Regions from separate parts of the Sphaerisporangium rubeum genome, predicted to be linked through region 2. Evidence: riboswitches for the same ligand, from Rfam matches in the RefSeq annotation. Region 2 holds a riboswitch; the other holds the start of a gene.
The links. Region 2 has a riboswitch for glycine ahead of gcvT (glycine cleavage system aminomethyltransferase GcvT). Riboswitches for the same ligand answer to the same signal wherever they lie in the genome.

Region 1 (3,392 bases), 1.9 Mb from region 2:
CGCCGAGGCCGCTCACGCATGACCTGTTCAAGGACGTGATCGAGGCGCTCGGGGTCCGGCTGCAGACGGTCAACATCGTCGCGTTGCGTGACGGCATCTTCTTCGCCGACCTGGTGTTCTCCAACGGCGTGGAGGTGAGCGCGCGGCCGTCCGACTCGATCGCGCTGGCCCTGCGGACCGGGGCCGGCATCTTCGCGAGCGAGGACGTCGTCCGCGAGGCAGGTGTGATCATCCCGGACGACCAGGAGGACGAGGTCGAGAAGTTCCGCGAGTTCCTGGACAACATCACGCCTGAGGACTTCGGGCGTGCCGGTTGACCATGTCGGGCTATTTACGCTTCACGACGCGCCGAGCGGGATCGTTGACTGAGCATGCCGCCGGTCCTACGGTGCAAGTGAACCCACGGTTGTAATTCACGAACCCCCAGATCAGACCGTGGGATGAGAGAAAGCCGGAGGTCCGCAGTGGCGGTCAGCAGCGGCGAGGGCAAGTCGGCCGGCCAGCGCGATCGGGCTCAGCGTCAGTCGGCACGTGAGCGCGCGGGCGAGCAGGGCCTGCTGTTCGGCGAGCGGCCCGGGTCGCTCCCCGCCGACGTGGGATACCGCGGCCCGACGGCGTGCTCGGCGGCCGGCATCACCTACCGGCAGCTGGACTACTGGGCACGCACCCAGCTCGTCGAGCCGTCGGTGCGGGCCGCGCACGGCTCGGGCTCACAGCGGCTGTACAGCTTCCGCGACATCCTGGTCCTCAAGGTCGTCAAGCGCCTCCTGGACACCGGGGTGTCCCTGCAGCAGATACGCACCGCCGTCCAGCACCTGCGCCAGCGCGGTGTGGACGACCTGGCGCAGATCACCCTCATGAGCGACGGGGTCAGCGTCTACGAGTGCACCTCGGCCGACGAGGTGATCGACCTGCTGGAAGGCGGCCAGGGCGTGTTCGGTATCGCTCTCGGCGGCGTCTGGCGCGAGGTGGAGGGCACCCTGGCCGAGCTGCCCGGGGAGCGTGCGGAACCGGCTGATCGTGACCCTTTCGCCGAGCACCCCGGTGACGAGCTCGCACAGCGCAGGCGGGCCCGCCGCACCGGCTGAGGCCGGGTAGGGGTGCCCCCTGCCGGGGGGCGGCCGGTACCATTGGCGGTGAAGCTTTCGACCCCGCGCGGGAGAGACCCGGGTGCGGGCACGCGCCGCCACGGCGGCGCGTGCGTGTGACCCGGGCGCCGAAGGAGCAACCTCCCCGGAATCTCTCAGGCACCCTGTACCGCGCGGGCGAGGCCACTCTGGAAAGTAGGCGTGCCCGCCAGGCGTGCCTCACCGACGGTGCAAGCCCCTCCCGGGGGTGAAGCTCTCAGGTCGCGGCGAGGTCGTCGCGCTGACAGAGGGGGAGACCAGGCGCGGCCGCGCGCCTGCTCCGAGCCACGTCAGGAGAGCCTCATGACCGATCGGTCACCGCTTCGCGACCTGTCCGCACCGCCGTTCGTCACCCGGCACGTCGGCCCCTCCGACGCCGAACAGGCCCGCATGCTCCAAGCCGTCGGTTACGCCTCGGTGGCCGACCTGGTCGCCGTCGCGGTACCCGGCGCCATCCGCGCCGACAAGCCGCTCGACCTGCCGCGGGCCGCGAGCGAGACCGAGGCCGTCGCCGAGCTGCGCGACCTCGCGGGCCGTAACCGCGTGCTGACCTCCATGATCGGGCTCGGCTACCACGACACCATCACCCCGGCGGTCATCCGGCGCAACCTGCTGGAGAACCCCGGTTGGTACACCGCCTACACCCCTTACCAGCCGGAGATCTCGCAGGGTCGCCTGGAGGCGCTGCTCAACTTCCAGACCATGGTGTCCGACCTCGCCGGCCTCGACGTCGCCGGCGCCTCGCTGCTCGACGAGGCCACCGCCGCCGCCGAGGCGATGACCCTGGCCCACCGGGCCGGCCGCGGCCGAGGCGTCCGCTTCGTGGTGGACGCCGACGCGCTGCCGCAGACCAAGGCCGTGCTGGCCACCCGGGCCGAGCCGCTCGGCATCGAACTGGTCGAGGCCGACCTCGCCGCCGGCCTCCCCGAGGGAGATCTTTTCGGCGTGCTCGTGCAGTACCCCGGCGCGAGCGGCAGGCTCGCCGGCTTCCAGGCGGTCGCCGAAGCGGCCCACGAGCGCGGCGCGCTCGTCGTCGCCGCCGCCGACCTGCTGGCCCTCACCCTGCTGGAGGCCCCCGGCACCCTCGGGGCCGACATCGCGATCGGCTCCACCCAGCGTTTCGGCGTGCCGCTCGGGTTCGGCGGGCCGCACGCCGCCTACATGGCGGTGCGCGAGGGCCTGCAGCGCCAGCTCCCCGGCCGTCTCGTCGGCGTGTCCAAGGACGCCGACGGCCACCAGGCGTACCGGCTGGCCCTGCAGACCCGCGAGCAGCACATCCGCCGTGAGAAGGCCACGAGCAACATCTGCACCGCGCAGGTCCTGCTCGCCGTCATCGCCTCCATGTACGCCGTCTACCACGGCCCCGAAGGCCTGCGGCGCATCGCGCAGCGCGTGCACCGCCACGCGGCCGTCCTCGCCGCCGGGCTGCGCGCCGGCGGCGTCGAGGTCGTCCACGACGAGTTCTTCGACACCGTGCGGGCCCACGTCCCGGGCCGGGCCGGCGAGATCGTCGCCGCGGCCGTCGCGCTCGGCGTCAACCTGCGGCAGGACGGGCCCGACCACGTCGGCGTGACCTGCGACGAGACCACCACGGCCGGCCACCTGCGCGATGTGTGGGAGGCGTTCGGCTGCGCGGACGCCGTACTGGACGACCTCGACACCGCCACCGCCGACGCGCTCCCCGCCGGGCTGCTGCGCACCACCGGCTACCTCACCCACCCGGTGTTCTCCGCGCACCACTCCGAGACGTCCATGCTGCGCTACCTGCGCAGGCTCCAGGACAAGGACATCGCGCTCGACCGGTCCATGATCCCGCTCGGGTCCTGCACCATGAAGCTCAACGCGACGACCGAGATGGAGCCGATCACCTGGCCGGAGTTCGCCGGCGTCCACCCCTACGCGCCGGCCGGACAGGCCGAGGGGTACCTGCGGCTCATCGGCGACCTGGAGAGCTGGCTCGCCGAGGTCACCGGGTACGCCGCGGTGTCGCTCCAGCCGAACGCCGGCTCGCAGGGCGAGTTCGCCGGCCTGCTCGCCATCCGCGCCTACCACCGGGCCAACGGCGACGACGCGCGCGACGTCTGCCTCATCCCGTCGTCCGCGCACGGCACCAACGCCGCGAGCGCCGTGATGGCCGGCATGCGGGTCGTCGTGGTGGCCTGCGACGACCAGGGCAACGTCGACGTGCCGGACCTCACCGCCAAGATCGCCAAGCACGCGGACCGCCTCGCCGCGATCATGGTGACGTACCCCTCGACGCACGGC
Region 2 (3,392 bases):
ACTGAGATCAGGAGAGATCGCCGATATGCAACGTCTGCAGGACCGTGTCGCCGTGATCACCGGAGCGGCGGGAGGCATCGGGCTCGCCACCGCGCGCCGGCTCGCCGAGGAAGGCGCCAAGGTCGTGTGCGCCGACCTCGACGAGGAGGGAGGTGCCAAGATCGCCGACGAGGTCGGCGGGCTGTTCGTCCGGGTCGACGTCACCAGCGAGGAGGACGTGGCCCGCATGTTCGAGACGGCCGTCGAGACGTACGGCCGTCTGGACGTCGCCTTCAACAACGCCGGCATCTCGCCGCCGGACGACGACTCCATCCTGACCACCGGCATCGAGGCGTGGCGGCGGGTGCAGGAGGTCAACCTCACCAGCGTGTACCTGTGCTGCAAGCACGCCATCCCGCACATGCGGCGGCAGGGCAAGGGGTCCATCATCAACACCGCGTCGTTCGTCGCGGTGATGGGGTCGGCGACGTCCCAGATCTCCTACACCGCGTCCAAAGGCGGCGTGCTGTCCATGACCAGGGAACTCGGCGTGCAGTTCGCACGCGAAGGGATCCGCGTGAACGCGCTGTGCCCGGGGCCGGTGGACACGCCGTTGCTGCGGGAACTGTTCGCCAAGGACCCCGAGCGTGCGCAACGGCGGCTGGTGCACGTGCCGATGGGCCGGTTCGCCGAGGCGTCCGAGATCGCCGCGGCGGTCGCGTTCCTCGCCTCCGACGACGCGAGCTTCATCACCGGGGCCGAGTTCCTGGTGGACGGCGGCATCTCCGGCGCGTACGTCACCCCGCTGTGATGGGGACGTACCGGCCGGTCATCGGCATCACCTGCTACGTCGAACCCGCCGCCTTCACCGTATGGCGGATGACGGCCGCGCTGCTGCCGTACGACTACGTCGAGCGGGTCGCGGCGGCCGGCGGCCAGCCCGTGATCGTGCCACCCAGCGGGGACCCGGCGCCGCTCGTGGAGCGGCTGGACGGGCTCATCGTCGCCGGCGGCGGCGACCTGGACCCCGCCAGGTACGGCGCGGCGCCGCACGACCGGACCGGGTACGTGCGCGGCTTCCGGGACGAGGCGGAGTTCGCGCTGGTCGGCGCGGCGCTCGCCGCCGGGTTGCCGCTGCTCGGCATCTGCCGCGGCCTGCAGGTGCTCAACGTCCACCTCGGCGGCACCCTGCACCAGCACCTGCCGGACGTCGTCGGCCACGCGGCGCACGCGCCGGCACCCGGTGAGTTCGGTCACCTGCCGGTGCGGGTCGCCGAAGGCAGCAAGCTGGCCGGCGTGCTCGGCGCCGGGCCGGCCGACGCCGCGCACTACCACCACCAGGCGGTGGACCGGCTCGGCGACGGGCTGACGGTGTCCGCCGTCGCCGAGGACGGCACCGTCGAGGCGGTCGAGCTCGCGGGACACCCGTTCGCGCTCGGCGTGCAGTGGCACCCCGAGACCTCCGCCGACAGCCCCCTGTTCTCCGCCTTGGTGGCCTCCGCCGCGCCTGCCTCCCGTTGGTAGGGTGGGCCGGAACACCGGCGACCCCGTGCGGGAGAGCGTCCTGGCATCCGGTCAGGACCCCTGAAGGAGCAAGTCCTCCCACGAACCTCACAAGGCAAAGGACCGCGCGGGTCAGGTGGCCTCTGGAAAGAAGGCTCGTCCTCGACGAGCCTCGCCGAAGGTGAAAGTCCGGTAAAACTCGGGCGAAACTCTCAGGCACCGATGACAGAGGGGGAGGATGCTGACATCCGACCCTGCCTGAGGTGTGAGACATGTCCAAACCCACGCCGCTCCGCGAAGTACACGAGAGTCTCGGTGCGACGCTCACCGACTTCGCCGGCTGGCTGATGCCGCTGCGGTACGGCAGCGAGTCGGCCGAGCACAACGCGGTCCGCCAGGCCGCCGGCCTGTTCGACCTCTCCCACATGGGGGAGATCTTCGTCACGGGCCCGCAGGCCGGCCAGGCTCTCGACCACGCGCTGGTGGGCCACCTGTCGGTGCTGGAGCCCGGCCGGGCCCGGTACACCATGATCTGCGCGCCGGACGGCGGGGTGCTGGACGACCTGATCGTCTATCGCCTCCCCGGCGGGGAATACATGGTCGTGGCCAACGCCTCCAACTACCTCAAGGTCGCCGAGGAGCTCACCGCGAGGTCCGCCGGCTTCGACGCCGAGGTGGACGACCGCTCCGAGGCGTACGCGCTGGTCGCGGTGCAGGGACCACGGGCCGCCGAGATCCTCGCGACGCTCACCGACGCCGACCTGGCCGGGCTCAAGTACTACGCCGGCCTCCCCGGCACCGTCGCCGGGGTCGACGCGTTCATCGCGCGCACCGGCTACACCGGCGAGGACGGCTTCGAGCTGTTCGTCGCCGCCGAGCGTGCCGTCCCCCTCTGGGAGGCCCTCACCAAGGCCGGCGAGCCGCACGGCCTGCGTCCCGCCGGGCTGTCGGCCCGCGACACCCTGCGCCTCGAGGCCGGCATGCCGTTGTACGGCAACGAGCTGAACGCCGGCCTCACCCCCTTCGACGCCGGTCTCGGCCGCGTCGTGAAGTTCGGCAAGCCGGGTGACTTCGTCGGTCGCGCCGCGCTCGCCGCACTCAAGGACGTCCCCCCGCGCCGGCGCCTCACCGGCCTGGTCGCGCGGGGCCGCCGAGTGCCACGCCACGGTTACCCCGTGGTGCTGAGCGTGGACGGCACCGTCGTCGGCGAGATCACCAGCGGCGCGCCGTCCCAGTCACTCGGCAAGCCGATCGCGATCGCCTACGTGGACACCGAGGTGTCCGGCGGCCTCGCGGTCGACATCCGTGGCAGCCATGAACCGGTCGACCTCGTCGACCTGCCCTTTTACCGGAGGTGCATGTGAGCAGCATTCCCGAGGAGCTCAGCTACACCAAGGAGCACGAGTGGATCGCCGGCCTCGATGACGGCCCCGTCGTCACCGTGGGGATCACGGCCTACGCCGCCGAGTCCCTCGGCGACGTCGTCTTCGTCCAGCTCCCCGAAGCCGGCAGCACCCTGCAGCCCGGCGAGGCCGTAGGCGAGGTCGAGTCCACCAAGTCCGTCAGCGACATCTACGCCCCCATAGGCGGCGAAGTCGTCGAGATCAACGAATTCGTGGTGGACGACCCGTCCCTGGTCAACTCCGACCCGTACGGCGAAGGCTGGCTCTTCCGCATCCGCGTCTCCGGCGACCCCGAGGACCTCCTCACCCCGGAGGAATACACCACCCTCACCACCACAGACTCCTGACGACCCACACCCCGACCCTCGGCCGACCCCTTCGGCCGAGGCCCCACCCCTGCTCACCCACCTCCCGAACGTCCTGACCGACACCCCACCCACCCGACTCCACGACCGGCGCCGTCGGAGGCCAAGTCCCGAACGTCCTGACCGACACCCCACCCACCCG

Region 1: it holds a riboswitch for glycine, as region 2 does, so the genes downstream of both, gcvP (aminomethyl-transferring glycine dehydrogenase) here and gcvT (glycine cleavage system aminomethyltransferase GcvT) in region 2, are expected to answer to the same signal.

The regions. Positions count from the first base shown of each region.
Region 1 covers NZ_JACHIU010000001.1:3,960,440-3,963,831, reverse strand. Annotated here, with positions in the region: gene BJ992_RS17105 (bifunctional nuclease domain-containing protein) at 1-317, shown strand, start outside; gene BJ992_RS17100 (MerR family transcriptional regulator) at 465-1,088, shown strand; glycine riboswitch at 1,147-1,270, shown strand; glycine riboswitch at 1,271-1,385, shown strand; gene gcvP (aminomethyl-transferring glycine dehydrogenase) at 1,431-3,392, shown strand, end outside.
Region 2 covers NZ_JACHIU010000001.1:2,054,533-2,057,924, reverse strand. Annotated here, with positions in the region: gene BJ992_RS08805 (aldehyde dehydrogenase family protein) at 1-5, shown strand, start outside; gene BJ992_RS08800 (3-oxoacyl-ACP reductase) at 26-790, shown strand; gene BJ992_RS08795 (gamma-glutamyl-gamma-aminobutyrate hydrolase family protein) at 790-1,503, shown strand; glycine riboswitch at 1,522-1,618, shown strand; glycine riboswitch at 1,619-1,721, shown strand; gene gcvT (glycine cleavage system aminomethyltransferase GcvT) at 1,755-2,846, shown strand; gene gcvH (glycine cleavage system protein GcvH) at 2,843-3,232, shown strand.